Regions from separate parts of the Rossellomorea sp. FM04394 genome, predicted to be linked through region 3. Evidence: a T-box and tRNA genes for the amino acid it is inferred to sense, from the RefSeq annotation. Region 3 holds a T-box; the other regions hold tRNA genes.
The links. A T-box is a leader RNA that pairs with one kind of tRNA and senses whether it is charged. The one in region 3 lies ahead of serS (serine--tRNA ligase), so its partner is inferred to be a tRNA-Ser.
Positions count from the first base shown of each region.

Region 1 (5,669 bases), 1.3 Mb from region 3:
TAGGCCCAGGCGACTGTTTAGCAAAAACACAGGTCTCTGCGAAGCCGTAAGGCGAAGTATAGGGGCTGACGCCTGCCCGGTGCTGGAAGGTTAAGAGGAGTGCTTAGCGCAAGCGAAGGTGCGAATCGAAGCCCCAGTAAACGGCGGCCGTAACTATAACGGTCCTAAGGTAGCGAAATTCCTTGTCGGGTAAGTTCCGACCCGCACGAAAGGCGTAACGATCTGGGCACTGTCTCAACGAGAGACTCGGTGAAATTATAGTACCTGTGAAGATGCAGGTTACCCGCGACAGGACGGAAAGACCCCGTGGAGCTTTACTGTAGCCTGATATTGAATTTTGGTACAGCTTGTACAGGATAGGTAGGAGCCTTGGAAGCCGGAGCGCTAGCTTCGGTGGAGGCATCGGTGGGATACTACCCTGGCTGTATTGAAATTCTAACCCGCGCCCCTTATCGGGGTGGGAGACAGTGTCAGGTGGGCAGTTTGACTGGGGCGGTCGCCTCCTAAAGAGTAACGGAGGCGCCCAAAGGTTCCCTCAGAATGGTTGGAAATCATTCGCAGAGTGTAAAGGCACAAGGGAGCTTGACTGCGAGACCTACAAGTCGAGCAGGGACGAAAGTCGGGCTTAGTGATCCGGTGGTTCCGCATGGAAGGGCCATCGCTCAACGGATAAAAGCTACCCCGGGGATAACAGGCTTATCTCCCCCAAGAGTCCACATCGACGGGGAGGTTTGGCACCTCGATGTCGGCTCATCGCATCCTGGGGCTGTAGTCGGTCCCAAGGGTTGGGCTGTTCGCCCATTAAAGCGGTACGCGAGCTGGGTTCAGAACGTCGTGAGACAGTTCGGTCCCTATCCGTCGTGGGCGCAGGAAATTTGAGAGGAGCTGTCCTTAGTACGAGAGGACCGGGATGGACGCACCGCTGGTGTACCAGTTGTCTTGCCAAAGGCATCGCTGGGTAGCTATGTGCGGAAGGGATAAGTGCTGAAAGCATCTAAGCATGAAGCCCCCCTCGAGATGAGATTTCCCATCACGTAAGTGAGTAAGATCCCTAGAAGATGACTAGGTAGATAGGTCAGAGATGGAAGCATGGCGACATGTGGAGTTGACTGATACTAATCGATCGAGGACTTAACCACACTATAAAGCGGAGGCGGCTTGAACAGAGACGACAAGCATTTCTGGGCAATCAGAAGAGGGTGCCTTTTACCCTCAGCTGATTGAACTGAAATGACTTCGAGTCTCTAGCCGCCGGAGCTGGAATGGTATCTACTTGAAGAAGCAGATACAACATTGGTCGATATTCGGCTTTCTTGACATCAATTCTTTATCTAGTTTTCAGGGAATGAATTTTATACAAAAATATAAAAAAAGCCTTGAAAAATTATATCTACGCGATATAATAGTACTTGTCCTTAAAAAAGAGACAAGAAATTGTCTGGTGACAATGGCGAAGAGGTCACACCCGTTCCCATGCCGAACACGGAAGTTAAGCTCTTCAGCGCCGATGGTAGTTGGGGGATCTCCCCCTGTGAGAGTAGGACGTCGCCAGGCATATCGTTCCGCAGTAGCTCAGTGGTAGAGCTATCGGCTGTTAACCGATCGGTCGCAAGTTCGAATCTTGCCTGCGGAGCCATCATATTGGAGAGCTGTCCGAGTGGCCGAAGGAGCACGATTGGAAATCGTGTAGACGGTTAACGCTGTCTCAAGGGTTCAAATCCCTTGCTCTCCGCCATAACAATTCTTTTTACTAAGGCCCATTGGTCAAGCGGTTAAGACACCGCCCTTTCACGGCGGTAACACGGGTTCGAATCCCGTATGGGTCACCAACACTTTTATCCGAATGTGAAAAACAAACAATTAATATGTTGGAGGATTAGCTCAGCTGGGAGAGCATCTGCCTTACAAGCAGAGGGTCGGCGGTTCGATCCCGTCATCCTCCACCATGATTTTCACGAAGCGTAGTGAAAAAAATCTTCCATATTATATAAGATTATATAAGTTACAATTATATCGTCGCGGGGTGGAGCAGTTCGGTAGCTCGTCGGGCTCATAACCCGAAGGTCGCAGGTTCAAATCCTGTCCCCGCAATACCATTTTTGACTTGGGATAGCATAATCCTTAATGAGTCACGCATGGATAGTTATTTTGACTAACGTCAAGGTAATGAAACCTATTTTGCTAACGCAAAAAGCTTTGGTCCGGTAGTTCAGTTGGTTAGAATGCCTGCCTGTCACGCAGGAGGTCGCGGGTTCGAGTCCCGTCCGGACCGCCATTTTTATTTTACATAGTGGCTCAGTAGCTCAGTTGGTAGAGCAATGGACTGAAAATCCATGTGTCGGCGGTTCGATTCCGTCCTGAGCCACCATTTATTACTTGATGCCGGTGTAGCTCAACTGGTAGAGCAACTGACTTGTAATCAGTAGGTTGGGGGTTCAAGTCCTCTTGCCGGCACCACTCGAGTGATATAATATTTGGAGGGGTAGCGAAGTGGCTAAACGCGGCGGACTGTAAATCCGCTCCTTCGGGTTCGGCAGTTCGAATCTGCCCCCCTCCACCATTTGTTTTTATCTAAGCAGAATATCTATTCTTATAGGGGTATAGTTTAAAGGTAGAACGAAGGTCTCCAAAACCTTTGGTGTGGGTTCGATTCCTACTACCCCTGCCAATTTTATCATGGCGATTGTGGCGAAGTGGTTAACGCACCTGATTGTGGTTCAGGCATTCGTGGGTTCGATTCCCATCAGTCGCCCCATTAAAGTCACATTTTTATTTCCGTGACATATACTATCAGTGGGCTATAGCCAAGCGGTAAGGCATCGCACTTTGACTGCGACATGCGTTGGTTCGAATCCAGCTAGCCCAGTAGTGCGGAAGTAGTTCAGTGGTAGAACACCACCTTGCCAAGGTGGGGGTCGCGGGTTCGAATCCCGTCTTCCGCTCCAATATTAAGGCGGCATAGCCAAGTGGTAAGGCATGGGTCTGCAAAACCCTGATCACCGGTTCAAATCCGGTTGCCGCCTCCAAAATGTAATGCCGGTGTGGCGGAATAGGCAGACGCGCACGACTCAAAATCGTGTTCCTCTGGAGTGCCGGTTCGACCCCGGCCACCGGTACCACATCGCGGGTGTAGTTTAGTGGTAAAACCTCAGCCTTCCAAGCTGATGATGAGGGTTCGATTCCCTTCACCCGCTCCAACTTACATACGACAGGCTTTCTCATTATGAGGAAGTCTTTTTTATTGTCTAATTATGAAAAATCATCTGTTTAGCATGACTTTCATCGTTATTGACGCTTATCTAATCGACTTCGCTCCATTTACTTTCGATCAAGACCAATATATTTTCAAAACTGGACCATTTATTTTCAATTCCACGATTTTATTTTCAAATTTTCCACTTTTATTTTCAATTCCAAGATTTTATTTTCAAAAACTCATTGCACGCTGGGGTCACCTAACTAAACCAAAGAAGTCCAACCTTTTCATATACCCACCACAACACCAAACCCAAACCCATCTAGTCAAAATTTTACACCTTCTTTGTCAATTGAGTTCCCCTTTTTAAGTAAGCGCTACCATTATAATATAAGAAAGCGATTACATAATTAAGGGTGGTGAGACGGGTGGAACCAAAGATTCAGACTGGACCGGTAAGCAGAGACGTACAAATGAAAGCAGTGACGAAGAAGAAGTTCAAGTATAAGAGCTTGCTGACGTATGCTGCCTTTGTTGGACCGGCACTTATATTTTTCTTAGTGATTCAGATTCTTCCATTTTTGATGGGTGTGTATTATTCGTTTACCTCATGGAATGGTGTCAGCTCAGTTGTGGAGTGGGTTGGATTTGATAACTACAAAAAGATCTTCACAGATGATAAGACATTCTTTAATTCCTTTATGTTCACGACGAAGTTTATGTTTGCAGCCGTGATTATTAGTAACTTGATAGGTTTCGGGTTTGCGCTGCTGCTGAATGCAGCATTGAAGACGAGAAACATTTTGCGGACAGTGTTTTTTATTCCGAACGTGATCGGTGGATTGCTACTCGGGTTCATCTGGCAGTTCATTTTTGTTAAAGGGTTTGCCTCACTTGGGAATATGACGGGGATTGGATTCTTTAAGATGCCTTGGCTGGGTGATGAAACGACGGCATTCTGGGGGATTGTCATCGTGTTTGCATGGCAGATTTCGGGATACATGATGGTCATTTACGTAGCAGCTTTACAGGGGGTGGACAACTCATTGCTTGAAGCAGCGAGGATAGATGGGGCATCAAACTGGACGTTGTTGACGAAAATTATCATTCCATTGATTTTACCGGCGTTCACGATTTGTTTCTTCTTGACGATTTCAATGGCCTTTAAGATATTCGATTTGAACATCTCGTTAACAGGTGGGGGACCATTCAATTCTACACAATCTGTGGCGATCAATATTTATCAAGAGGCGTTCCAGAACAACCGCTATGGCCTCGGGACAGCCAAATCGATCCTGTTCTTTGTGGTAGTGGCAGTGTTTACTACGGTTCAGGTGATGGTGACGAAGAAGAAGGAGGTTCAGGCATAATGGGCAATCGCTATACGAAAAGAACGTTTGTATTAGAGATCATCGGTATTGTCATAGGGCTCATTTTCCTTATTCCTTTCTACTTCGTACTGATCAACTCGGTGAAGCCATTTGCAGCGATTTTGATCGATGCGGCTGCGTGGCCAAAGGAATTTGTTTTCTCTAACTATGCGAAAGTGTGGGAGATCATCAACTTCCCACGTGCATTCTGGAACTCCTTGGTCATCACCGTTTTCAGTAATATTGGATTAGTGATCATCAGCTCGATGGCGGCGTGGAAAATGGTTCGTACGCCAGGGAAGTTCAGCAAAATCTTATTTGTCATCTTTGTATCAGCCATGGTCATTCCGTTCCAGACAGTGATGATCCCTCTTATGAAGGTAGGGGGAACGTTAGGGCTTACGAATAGCATTCCAGGTTTGATCCTTATGTACTTCGGATTTGGCGTACCACTTTCCCTTTTCTTGTATCATGGATTTGTGAAAACCGTTCCGATTGAGATTGAAGAATCCGCGATGATTGACGGGTGCAGTCAGTTTGGTGTGTTCTGGAGAATTGTCTTCCCATTACTTAAGCCGATAACAGTGACTGTGATCATTCTGAACACTTTATGGATTTGGAATGACTATCTGCTTCCGCTTCTTGTTTTACAGGATGCAGAGCTGCGCACGATTCCACTCGCAGCAAGCTCGTTCTTCGCTCAGTATACGAAGCAATGGGATATGGGTCTGGCAGCATTGGTGCTTGGCATTACTCCCATTATCATTTTCTTCTTGTTTTTACAGAAGCATATCATCAAAGGTATTGCTTCAGGGTCAATTAAGTAGATATAAAGTTTCTGTCAAGATGGTCTATCATTGATACAGAAATTTATATAAAATATTTTATATCAGGGAGGTCAATCCATTTATGAAACGTATACTTTTACTTTGTATGTCTTTGGTTTTAGTTTTTGGAATTATTGCCGGCTGTTCTTCTAAAGACACTACAAGCAAATCAGGCGGAGAGTCTGGATCAGGTGACGATGTAGTAACTCTTAATTTCTTCCAGTTCAAGGTTGAAATTGCTGATCAGCTTCAAGAAATGATCAAGGAGTTCGAAGC
Region 1 is NZ_CP168654.1:1,273,707-1,279,375, forward strand. Features, by position in the region: rRNA gene ACCB35_RS06330 (23S ribosomal RNA) at 1-1,139, shown strand, start outside; rRNA gene rrf (5S ribosomal RNA) at 1,438-1,554, shown strand; tRNA gene ACCB35_RS06340 (tRNA-Asn) at 1,562-1,636, shown strand; tRNA gene ACCB35_RS06345 (tRNA-Ser) at 1,644-1,735, shown strand; tRNA gene ACCB35_RS06350 (tRNA-Glu) at 1,755-1,829, shown strand; tRNA gene ACCB35_RS06355 (tRNA-Val) at 1,871-1,946, shown strand; tRNA gene ACCB35_RS06360 (tRNA-Met) at 2,018-2,091, shown strand; tRNA gene ACCB35_RS06365 (tRNA-Asp) at 2,199-2,275, shown strand; tRNA gene ACCB35_RS06370 (tRNA-Phe) at 2,293-2,368, shown strand; tRNA gene ACCB35_RS06375 (tRNA-Thr) at 2,382-2,457, shown strand; tRNA gene ACCB35_RS06380 (tRNA-Tyr) at 2,477-2,560, shown strand; tRNA gene ACCB35_RS06385 (tRNA-Trp) at 2,595-2,668, shown strand; tRNA gene ACCB35_RS06390 (tRNA-His) at 2,680-2,755, shown strand; tRNA gene ACCB35_RS06395 (tRNA-Gln) at 2,795-2,866, shown strand; tRNA gene ACCB35_RS06400 (tRNA-Gly) at 2,871-2,945, shown strand; tRNA gene ACCB35_RS06405 (tRNA-Cys) at 2,953-3,026, shown strand; tRNA gene ACCB35_RS06410 (tRNA-Leu) at 3,036-3,119, shown strand; tRNA gene ACCB35_RS06415 (tRNA-Gly) at 3,124-3,197, shown strand; gene ACCB35_RS06420 (carbohydrate ABC transporter permease) at 3,670-4,566, shown strand; gene ACCB35_RS06425 (carbohydrate ABC transporter permease) at 4,566-5,393, shown strand; gene ACCB35_RS06430 (ABC transporter substrate-binding protein) at 5,476-5,669, shown strand, end outside.
Region 1: it encodes a tRNA-Ser, which carries the amino acid that the T-box ahead of serS (serine--tRNA ligase) is inferred to sense. The anticodon was not compared.

Region 2 (5,669 bases), 960 kb from region 3:
TCGAGATGAGATTTCCCATCACGTATGTGAGTAAGATCCCTAGAAGATGACTAGGTAGATAGGTCAGAGATGGAAGCATGGCGACATGTGGAGTTGACTGATACTAATCGATCGAGGACTTAACCACAAAGAGTCATTTTTAAATGAACAACATTGGCTGATATTCGGCTTTCTTGACATCAATTCTTTATCTAGTTTTCAGGGAATAAATTTTATACGAAAATATAAAAAAACCTTGAAAAATTATATCTACGCGATATAATAGTACTTGTCCCTAAAAAAGAGACAAGAAATTGTCTGGTGACTATGGCGAAGAGGTCACACCCGTTCCCATGCCGAACACGGAAGTTAAGCTCTTCAGCGCCGATGGTAGTTGGGGGATCTCCCCCTGTGAGAGTAGGACGTCGCCAGGCTTTATATTTTGGAGGATTAGCTCAGCTGGGAGAGCATCTGCCTTACAAGCAGAGGGTCGGCGGTTCGATCCCGTCATCCTCCACCAAGTTTTTTACGAAAGTAAAATAAACTTCATTTTATTTTGCGCCAGCAAAATATCTTTCCTTGAACTGCTTCTATGAAGTAACTTGTTTTAAAAACTTCATTTGAAAGTAAATATGCCGGTGTAGCTCAACTGGTAGAGCAACTGACTTGTAATCAGTAGGTTGGGGGTTCAAGTCCTCTTGCCGGCACCATTTGGTTTTCTTACTATATAGATGAGCCATTAGCTCAGTTGGTAGAGCATCTGACTTTTAATCAGAGGGTCGAAGGTTCGAGTCCTTCATGGCTCACCATTGATTTTTGCAATAGCAAATTATCAATCATACATGCGGGTGTGGCGGAATTGGCAGACGCACCAGACTTAGGATCTGGCGCCGCAAGGCGTGGGGGTTCAAGTCCCTTCACCCGCACCATTTATTATGCGGAAGTAGTTCAGTGGTAGAACACCACCTTGCCAAGGTGGGGGTCGCGGGTTCGAATCCCGTCTTCCGCTCCAGAAGATTTTGCCGGGGTGGCGGAACTGGCAGACGCACAGGACTTAAAATCCTGCGGTAGGTGACTACCGTACCGGTTCGATTCCGGTCCTCGGCACCAAAGTTTTTTGCGCCAGCAAAATAACTTTCCTTGCTTTGTCTTTAATGAATTATTTTGCGCCCGTAGCTCAATTGGATAGAGCGTTTGACTACGGATCAAAAGGTTAGGGGTTCGACTCCTCTCGGGCGCGCCATATAGATCGGGAAGTAGCTCAGCTTGGTAGAGCACTTGGTTTGGGACCAAGGGGTCGCAGGTTCGAATCCTGTCTTCCCGACCACTTCTTTGGGGCCTTAGCTCAGCTGGGAGAGCGCCTGCTTTGCACGCAGGAGGTCAGCGGTTCGATCCCGCTAGGCTCCACCAAGTTTTTTTACGAAAGTAAACTAAACTTCAATGATATTTGGGATATCCATCTATCAATTAATTTGATATTAAATGTTTCTTGGCGGTGTAGCTCAGCTGGCTAGAGCGTACGGTTCATACCCGTGAGGTCGGGGGTTCGATCCCCTCCGCCGCTACCAAAAGGGACCTTTAGCTCAGTTGGTTAGAGCAGACGGCTCATAACCGTCCGGTCGTAGGTTCGAGTCCTACAAGGTCCACCAAGTACCATTTTCATTACGGAGGAATACCCAAGTCCGGCTGAAGGGATCGGTCTTGAAAACCGACAGGGGTGTAACAGCCCGCGGGGGTTCGAATCCCCCTTCCTCCTCCATATTTTATTCTATGGTAAATTCTATATATCGTCGCGGGGTGGAGCAGTTCGGTAGCTCGTCGGGCTCATAACCCGAAGGTCGCAGGTTCAAATCCTGTCCCCGCAATACCATTTTTGACTTAGGATAGGATATTCCTTGATGAGTCACGCATGGATAGTTATTTTCGCTATCGCAGAATAATGAAACCTATTTTGCTGGCGCAAACAATGAAAGTTATTTTGCTGACGCAAAAAACTCTGGTCCGGTAGTTCAGTTGGTTAGAATGCCTGCCTGTCACGCAGGAGGTCGCGGGTTCGAGTCCCGTCCGGACCGCCATTTTCTAAAAAAAGATTATGGTTCATAATTAAATATTTTACTCTAAAGTAAGGCTCAGTAGCTCAGTTGGTAGAGCAATGGACTGAAAATCCATGTGTCGGCGGTTCGATTCCGTCCTGAGCCACCATTTTTTATTTAAAGATATTATGGCGATTGTGGCGAAGTGGTTAACGCACCTGATTGTGGTTCAGGCATTCGTGGGTTCGATTCCCATCAGTCGCCCCATACTTTCTTATTTCATTACCGCGGGTGTAGTTTAGTGGTAAAACCTCAGCCTTCCAAGCTGATGATGAGGGTTCGATTCCCTTCACCCGCTCCAATTCTTAATGGGCCTATAGCTCAGCTGGTTAGAGCGCACGCCTGATAAGCGTGAGGTCGGTGGTTCGAGTCCACTTAGGCCCACCATTTCATTATTCCGCAGTAGCTCAGTGGTAGAGCTATCGGCTGTTAACCGATCGGTCGCAAGTTCGAATCTTGCCTGCGGAGCCAATATGGGGAAGTACTCAAGTGGCTGAAGAGGCGCCCCTGCTAAGGGTGTAGGTCGGGCAACCGGCGCGAGGGTTCAAATCCCTCCTTCTCCGCCATATTATGGCCCATTGGTCAAGCGGTTAAGACACCGCCCTTTCACGGCGGTAACACGGGTTCGAATCCCGTATGGGTCATCTAAAAAAAGACTATCATTTTGATAGTCTTTTTTTATTGTATAAAGAAGAATTGGTGGCCATTTTATTAAAAATAAAATGAAAATATGACTAAATAAAGAGATTTAGTTGAATATGAAGCCAGATCGGGGCTAGATTAATCTGTTTTACATGAGAAAGCATGCTTCTACTTCTGTACGAGGGATATATTATCGACTTTCCGCCATATATTATCGACTTTCCACCATATATTATCGACTTTTCCCATTATATTATCAACTTCTACACTCCTCTTTTCAGCTCACATTTTAATTACAATAAAAGGAGGATACGAGGAAACATTAGTCAGTGATCTTCGAAGAGTAAAAGGCTTATACGACCTCTTAAATTTCTCCATTATTCATATCCAGTATTCCATCACCTAACCCAGATTCCTCCAAAAATTACACTATGCATGGGTTCTCCATTATTGTACTTTAAAACAGGTTTCATCCACCCTAAGAATGCAAATGCCAGATCTATCATCGATTATTAATCACCCCTCCATTCGACACCGCCCAGCCCTCTCACAACAAACCAAAAACCATACAAAATACCGGAATCCTTCTGCTTTTTCATCAAATTTCACTTTTTTTAATTAAAAAACTTTCGACAAATTTCGCTATGGATTCAACACGATTCCCCTATGTTCTTCCAATGTAAACCCTATCATTTAGTAAGACTTTCCAATAGTGTACCTTTTTAATAGATGTATGTAGGAAATTGTCGTAATTGAGCGACGATAATAAAAAGGATTTTGATGAAGTTGAAAGAAAGTAGTAAGTAGATTGAAAAAATGTAGGTGAGATGATGAACGCAATGACCATATCAGATTATGATGTTTTTTTGTTTCATGAGGGAAATTTGCAGCAGGCCTATCAGTTTATGGGTTCACATGTGAGAAGAGATTCTACAGGGACCTATACAGAATTTTGCGTTTGGGCACCGAAAGCAAGACATGTTTCATTGGTTGGATCTTTTAATGATTGGAATGGAACCGGGTATGAACTTACAAGGCGGAATAACGAAGGTTTATGGACAATTCGCATTGATGGGGATCTATCGGGAGAAACGTATAAGTACGAGATTACGACTCTATCGGGATCCAAGAAGCTGAAGGCGGACCCCTATGGATTTGCTTCCGAGAAGCGTCCGAATACTGCAAGCGTGGTGTATGAGCTGCAGGGGTTTTCATGGGAAGATGAGGAGTGGCTTGAACATCGAGCCAGTTCGACGGTCTATGACAAGCCTATGGCGATTTATGAAGTGCATTTAGGCACTTGGAAAAAGAAAGCGGGGAAGTTTCTTTCTTATAAGGAATTGGCACAGCAATTGATTCCTCATGTGAAAGAACAAGGTTTTACACATATTGAGTTGCTGCCTGTCACGGAGCATCCGTTTGATCGTTCTTGGGGGTATCAAGGTACTGGTTATTATTCTCCGACTAGTCGCTATGGCTCACCTCATGAATTGATGGCGTTCGTGAATGAATGTCATTTACATAATATTGGCGTGATTTTGGATTGGGTCCCGGGTCATTTTTGTAAGGACGCTCACGGGTTATACGAATTTGATGGTTCTTTTGCTTATGAGTATGGAGAGGAAAGGGATCGTGAGAATTATACCTGGGGAACGGCGAATTTTGATTTAGGTAAGGGAGAAGTGAGAAGCTTCCTGATTTCGAATGCCCGTTTCTGGATGGATCTTTATCATATTGATGGATTCAGGATTGATGCAGTTGCCAACATTATTTACTGGGCTAACCAGGGAGAGCTTGCTCCCAATGAAGGAGCCATACAGTTTTTGAAAAACTTGAATAAGGCAGTGTTCGAGTATGATTCTTCGATTCTGATGATTGCGGAGGATTCTACAGACTGGCCTCAGGTGACGTCTCCAGTTCATTACGGAGGACTTGGCTTTAATTATAAGTGGAATATGGGATGGATGAATGACGTCCTTAAATATATGGAAACAGACACGTCTGAAAGAAGGCATGTACATTCTCTTATCACATTTTCATTGTTATATGCGTACTCAGAGAATTATGTGCTTCCCTTTTCCCATGATGAAGTGGTGCATGGGAAGAAGTCATTATTGAATAAAATGCCAGGTGATTACTGGCAGAAATTCGCTCAATATCGTCTGCTCCTGAGCTATATGATGGCTCATCCAGGGAAAAAGCTTCTGTTTATGGGAAGTGAACTTGCCCCGTTTTCAGAGTGGAAGGATTTAGAGGAAATAGATTGGCATTTATTGGATTACGAATATCATCACAAATTCAACTCATATTTTAAAGAACTTATGCATTTATATAAAGGTGCTGAACCATTATTCCAAATGGACCATCGTTCAGAGGGATTTGAATGGGTGGATGTGGATAATAGAGAGCAGCAGATTTTCTCTTTTATCAGGAATGGGAAAGAGGAGGGTGATCATCTTGTGGTGATCTGTAATTTCAGCCCTCATGTGTATCATCAGTATAAGGTGGGAGTCAATAAAGTTTCTTCTTATGAAGAGATTTGGAATAGTGATGATGAACGATTTGGCGGATCACATCAGGTGAACCCTATGCCTCTTACAGTGCACAGCGAGCCGTACCATGGAAGAGAAGGATATGTGGAAATGACGATTCCACCATACGCAGCCGTTTATTTAAAACCAATAGATTGAAAGGGGAGAGAGCAAGATGGCAAAAGGTAGATGTGTGGCCATGTTATTAGCAGGTGGAAAAGGGAGCCGTTTAAGCTCATTGACGAAGAGTCTGGCGAAACCAGCCGTACCGTTTGGAGGAAAATATCGTATTATTGATTTCACATTAAGCAATTGCACAAATTCAGGGATTGATACGGTGGGGGTCCTTACTCAGTACCAGCCATTAGTATTAAATTCTTATATCGGGATTGGAAGTGCATGGGATCTTGACCGTAAAAATGGG
Region 2 is NZ_CP168654.1:3,522,323-3,527,991, reverse strand. Features, by position in the region: rRNA gene ACCB35_RS17830 (23S ribosomal RNA) at 1-127, shown strand, start outside; rRNA gene rrf (5S ribosomal RNA) at 297-413, shown strand; tRNA gene ACCB35_RS17820 (tRNA-Val) at 424-499, shown strand; tRNA gene ACCB35_RS17815 (tRNA-Thr) at 614-689, shown strand; tRNA gene ACCB35_RS17810 (tRNA-Lys) at 713-788, shown strand; tRNA gene ACCB35_RS17805 (tRNA-Leu) at 824-908, shown strand; tRNA gene ACCB35_RS17800 (tRNA-Gly) at 917-991, shown strand; tRNA gene ACCB35_RS17795 (tRNA-Leu) at 1,001-1,089, shown strand; tRNA gene ACCB35_RS17790 (tRNA-Arg) at 1,146-1,222, shown strand; tRNA gene ACCB35_RS17785 (tRNA-Pro) at 1,230-1,306, shown strand; tRNA gene ACCB35_RS17780 (tRNA-Ala) at 1,314-1,389, shown strand; tRNA gene ACCB35_RS17775 (tRNA-Met) at 1,471-1,547, shown strand; tRNA gene ACCB35_RS17770 (tRNA-Ile) at 1,552-1,628, shown strand; tRNA gene ACCB35_RS17765 (tRNA-Ser) at 1,646-1,738, shown strand; tRNA gene ACCB35_RS17760 (tRNA-Met) at 1,771-1,844, shown strand; tRNA gene ACCB35_RS17755 (tRNA-Asp) at 1,978-2,054, shown strand; tRNA gene ACCB35_RS17750 (tRNA-Phe) at 2,106-2,181, shown strand; tRNA gene ACCB35_RS17745 (tRNA-His) at 2,204-2,279, shown strand; tRNA gene ACCB35_RS17740 (tRNA-Gly) at 2,300-2,373, shown strand; tRNA gene ACCB35_RS17735 (tRNA-Ile) at 2,383-2,459, shown strand; tRNA gene ACCB35_RS17730 (tRNA-Asn) at 2,469-2,543, shown strand; tRNA gene ACCB35_RS17725 (tRNA-Ser) at 2,548-2,638, shown strand; tRNA gene ACCB35_RS17720 (tRNA-Glu) at 2,645-2,716, shown strand; gene glgB (1,4-alpha-glucan branching enzyme) at 3,542-5,404, shown strand; gene ACCB35_RS17710 (glucose-1-phosphate adenylyltransferase) at 5,421-5,669, shown strand, end outside.
Region 2: it encodes a tRNA-Ser, which carries the amino acid that the T-box ahead of serS (serine--tRNA ligase) is inferred to sense. The anticodon was not compared.

Region 3 (5,669 bases):
TGTATATGATTGCGCTACTGAAGCAAGAAAGCATGGAAAAAGCATCATTGCCGATGGAGGCATCAAGTATTCAGGTGATATCGTAAAGGCTTTAGCAGCTGGTGGACATGCTGTTATGCTGGGAAGCTTACTGGCAGGAACATCTGAAAGCCCTGGAGAAACGGAAATCTTCCAGGGACGCCGCTTTAAAGTATATAGAGGAATGGGATCCGTCAGCTCCATGGAAAAAGGTTCAAAAGACCGCTACTTCCAGGAAGAAAATAAAAAGTTCGTTCCAGAAGGCATCGAAGGCCGGATTCCTTACAAAGGTCCTTTAGCCGATACATTGTATCAGCTAATTGGAGGCTTACGTTCAGGCATGGGATACTGTGGAACGAAGGACCTATTCGCGTTAAGAGAGCAGGCACAGTTTATTAAAATGACGGGTGCCGGACTTCGCGAAAGTCATCCTCATGATGTTCAAATTACGAAAGAAGCACCAAACTATTCGTTGTAAGAAAATAATTCCAAATGCTGATCAGATACTCCTGATCAGCATTTTTTCATTTGGATGAAAATGATATTCACCGCTGTGTTTCAGAGGCCGCAAGTCCCTTGACCCATGCCAAAACTAGTCATATTCTCTGTCTATTCTTACCTTTCGAACTATGATAAAATAACGAAGGTGTACATAAAATCTTGGAGGGCTAATAGTGAAAAGAAGTTGGATTCAAAAATCTTTTGTTTGTATGATGGTTTTTATGATGGCAATGGGTATTGTGGGGAGACCTGCAAATGCACAAGGAGAATTGGACGTTAACGCAAAAGCTGCGATTCTAGTAGAAGCAAGCACGGGTAAAATTCTCTATGAAAAGAACTCGGATAATGCTCAGGGCATTGCAAGTATGACGAAAATGATGACAGAGTACTTGTTACTGGAGGCTGTGGCAGAAGGTAAGGTGAAATGGGACCAGAAGTATACGGTACCTGCGAACCTTTCTCAAATGTCTCATAATACTGGTCTCAGTAATGTGAGTCTTGAAGTGGAAAGTACTTATACCATTAAAGAGTTGTATGAAGCAATGGCGATTTATTCAGCTAATGCAGCGACGATAGCGATTACTGAAACGATTGCCGGCTCAGAAGCGAACTTCGTTAAAATGATGAATGCAAAGGCTAAAGAACTTGGTCTGGAAGAATATAAATTTGTGAATTCTACAGGTTTAAACAATAAAGACTTGGCACCTTACGTAGATAAGGTGGTAGGTGGTCCGGAAGAAGAAAATGTGATGTCTGCAAAGGATGTAGCAACACTTGCGTACCGCTTGCTGCATGATTATCCGGAGGTACTTGAGACATCCAGTATTGCGAAGAAGGTATTTGCGGAAGGAACGGATGACCCCACTCAGATGGATAACTGGAACTGGATGTTACCAGGATTGATCCGCGAATACGAAGGAATGGATGGCCTGAAAACAGGTACGACTGATTTTGCGGGTGCCAACTTCACAGGAACAGCAGAACGGGACGGAATGAGATTCATTACGGTTGTAATGGACGTTGAAGTTCCAGCTGGTGAAAACTCCTACGATGCCCGCTTTAGTGAAACAAGAAAAATGATGGATTATGCTTTCAACAATTATACAATAGAGGAAGTACTTCCTGCTGACTTTCAAGTAAAAGGTCAAAAGACACTTCCAGTTGAAAAAGGGAAAGAAAAAGAAGTTCAAATCAAAACCGATTCCGCACTAAGCATGGTGATTAAGAACGGTGAAGAAGATCAATACAAACCGAAATTTGTATTAGATAAGAAAAAGCTTAACGATGACAATGAACTGACAGCTCCTGTTAAAAAAGGAGAAAAAGTTGGATATGTTACGTTAGAATCAAAAGATAAAAAAGATTTAGGCTACCTTACAGATAAAGGTACCAATGCTTCTAAAGCATCTGTTGTTGCTGTAGACGGTGTTGAAAAAGCAAACTGGTTTGTCCTTTCAATGAGAGCTGTAGGTGGTTTCTTCGGGGACATCTGGAACTCAGTTACATCTACTGTGAAAGGCTGGTTCTAATAAGCTTAGGTAAAATGATTAAATGAGCACCAAGACTTTTATTTAGGACAAGTCTTGGTGTTTTTTTATAGGTAGGGTGAAAAAGAGGTATCTTAGGAAGAGCGCCTTGTGGAATTCCCAAGAAATGCTTGTCGGGCCTGACCAAGCCGCTTCGGCTTTTCGAGATGTCCAGCTCCAGGGCTTAGAGGCTCGAGGTCATAAGCCAAACATGCCAAAAAGGCAAAGAACGCCTTTCCGGCATGTTCGTCTTATGCTTGTCGCCTCTGGGCAAAGCCCTTCCGCTTTTCGATATGTCCAGCTCCAGCGGCTAGGCCCTCGAGGTCATAAGCTAAATCGACCAAAAAGGCAAAGAGCGCCTTTCCGTCCGATTCATCTTATGCTTGTCGGGCCTGACCAAGCCGCTTCCGCTTTTCGTCTTGACATAAGTCTTTTTTTATTGTTTATTTAGCAGTAGGGTTACATAATCATTCCGATTGTTTTAGTTGCGTTTTCTTCCTTTTTTGGATGGAAATGGGACAGGCATGGGATAAATATAAGGGGGATATAGATATGATGAAGACTGGTACAGATCGTGTTAAAAGAGGTATGGCTGAAATGCAAAAAGGCGGCGTTATCATGGACGTTGTGAATGCAGAGCAGGCTAAAATTGCTGAAGCTGCGGGTGCAGTTGCAGTAATGGCTTTAGAGCGAGTTCCAGCAGACATCCGTGCTGCAGGCGGAGTAGCAAGAATGGCAGATCCTCGTATTATTGAAGAAGTGATGGGCGCTGTGTCGATTCCTGTAATGGCAAAGGCTCGTATTGGTCATATTGTAGAGGCAAGAGTACTTGAATCAATGGGTGTTGATTATCTTGATGAGAGTGAAGTATTAACGCCAGCTGATGAAGAGTACCACTTAAATAAAAGAGATTTCACTGTACCATTCGTATGTGGATGCCGTGATTTAGGTGAAGCTGCCCGCCGTATTGGTGAAGGTGCATCTATGCTGCGTACAAAGGGGGAGCCTGGAACAGGTAACATCGTTGAAGCGGTTCGTCATATGCGTAAGGTAAATGCTCAAGTACGCAAGCTTGTGAGCATGAATGAAGATGAAATCATGACAGAAGCGAAGTTACTGGGAGCTCCATACGAATTATTGTTAGAAATTAAAGAAAATGGACGTTTACCTGTTGTAAACTTTGCTGCAGGCGGAATTGCCACACCAGCTGATGCGGCTCTTATGATGGAATTAGGGGCTGACGGAGTATTCGTAGGTTCTGGTATCTTCAAATCAGAAAATCCTGAGAAATTTGCAAGAGCAATTGTAGAAGCGACTACTCATTATCAAGATTACAAGTTAATCGCAGAGCTATCAAAAGAGCTTGGTGTAGCAATGAAGGGAGTAGAAATTTCTTCTATTTTACCTGAAAACCGTATGCAAGATCGTGGATGGTAAGGTGTGATTCTATGTTGAACATCGGTGTATTAGGACTTCAAGGTGCCGTCAGAGAGCATGTTCGTTCAATTGAAGCCTCTGGTGCCAAGGCAATCGTCATTAAGCGTGTGGAGCAGTTGGAAGAGATTCAAGGACTCATCATGCCGGGTGGGGAAAGTACCACTATGAGAAGACTGATTGATCGATACGGCTTTATGGAGCCGTTAAGACAATTTGCGGCAGATGGGAAGCCGATCTTTGGAACATGTGCAGGATTGATTCTCTTAGCCAAGCACATTGTCGGATACGAACAACCTCATCTTGGTGTGATGGACGTAACAGTGGAACGTAATTCCTTTGGCCGTCAAAAAGAGAGCTTTGAAGCGGACCTTTCGATTGCCCATGTGGGAGAAGGATTCAATGCCGTCTTCATCCGTGCCCCCCATATCGTGGAAGCAGGGGAAGATGTTGAAATCTTGGCGAAGCATAACGAACGGATTGTACTTGCACGCCACGGACAATTCCTCGGTTGTTCTTTCCATCCAGAGCTAACGGATGATCATCGTTTAACTTCCTTCTTCGTTGAGATGGTGAAGGAAAGCATGGAAAAAACAATCGCATAATTTTATTGCAAAATGGAAAACATTGTAGTAGATTATGAAATAACTAATAAAAAATTAAATCGTTGATAGGAAATAGTAGTAAAGAAGGGTTGCTTAAGAGAGTCGGTGGCTGGTGAGAATCGACGCAAGAGCTTTACGAATCCATCCTTGAGTGAAGTACTGAATGAAGTAGGTATTTTCGGTGATTCCGTTACCATCTCTTAAGAGGAAGATGCTTTGCGTCTTCAATTAGGGTGGCAACGCGGAAACCTCCGTCCCTTTTACCAGGGATGGGGGTTTTTTATTTTTTTATAAAAAAGGAGAGAAACCAAATGCTAGACATTAAGTATTTACGTAATAATCTGGAAGATGTGAAAGCCCGTCTGCAGCACCGCGGTGAGAACCTGGAGGATTTTGATAAATTCGAAGAGCTTGATAAGAGAAGAAGAGAGCTGCTTGTGGAAAGTGAAGATCTTAAGAGCAAGCGTAATGAAGTATCCCAACAAATTGCCGTTCTGAAGAAAGAGAAGAAAGATGCTCAGGATATGATCGTTGAAATGCGTGAAGTCGGGGCCATGGTCAAAAAGCTGGATGATGAATTAAGAGGCATCGAAGAAGAATTAGAGAGAATCCTTCTTTCTATCCCGAATATTCCTCATGAAACTGTACCGGTGGGTGAAACTGAAGATGATAATATTGAAGCACGTACATGGGGAGAAATCCGGGAATTTGATTTCGAAGCACAGCCTCACTGGGACGTTGCTACAAGGCTCGGGTTGCTTGATTTTGAACGTGCAGCAAAAGTGACGGGAAGCCGCTTCGTTTTCTATAAAGGCCTCGGTGCAAGACTTGAAAGAGCTCTCATTAATTTCATGATGGATTTGCACATGGATGAGCATGGGTATACGGAAATGATTCCTCCATTCCTGGTGAATCGAGCGAGTATGACAGGGACAGGTCAACTTCCTAAGTTTGAAGAAGATGCATTCAGAATTGAGAGTGAGGACTATTTCTTAGTCCCTACTGCAGAAGTACCTGTTACGAATTATCATCGTGATGAAATTTTGAAGGCGGACGAATTGCCGGTAAGTTATGTAGCGTATAGCGCCAACTTCCGCTCTGAGGCTGGATCTGCAGGACGCGATACAAGAGGCTTGATCCGCCAGCATCAGTTCAACAAAGTCGAGCTTGTTCGCTTTGTGAAGCCGGAAGATTCTTATGATGAGTTAGAAAATTTAACTGGTCATGCTGAAAAAGTCCTTCAGCTACTGGGCCTTCCATACCGAGTATTGTCTATGTGTACAGCGGACTTAGGTTTCACGGCTGCAAAGAAATACGACATTGAAGTCTGGATTCCTAGCTACGGGACGTACCGCGAGATTTCTTCTTGCAGTAACTTTGAAAGCTTCCAGGCGAGACGTGCAAACATCCGTTTCAGAAGAGAGCTAAACGCGAAGCCTGAACATGTCCATACGTTAAATGGATCTGGTTTAGCGATAGGAAGAACGGTTGCCGCGATTTTGGAAAACTACCAGCAGGAAGATGGATCTGTCATCGTTCCTGAAGCCCTTCGTCCATATATGGGTGGAGTGGAAGTCATTAAATA
Region 3 is NZ_CP168654.1:19,155-24,823, forward strand. Features, by position in the region: gene guaB (IMP dehydrogenase) at 1-496, shown strand, start outside; gene ACCB35_RS00085 (D-alanyl-D-alanine carboxypeptidase family protein) at 693-2,048, shown strand; gene pdxS (pyridoxal 5'-phosphate synthase lyase subunit PdxS) at 2,598-3,482, shown strand; gene pdxT (pyridoxal 5'-phosphate synthase glutaminase subunit PdxT) at 3,494-4,084, shown strand; T-box leader at 4,138-4,346, shown strand; gene serS (serine--tRNA ligase) at 4,396-5,669, shown strand, end outside.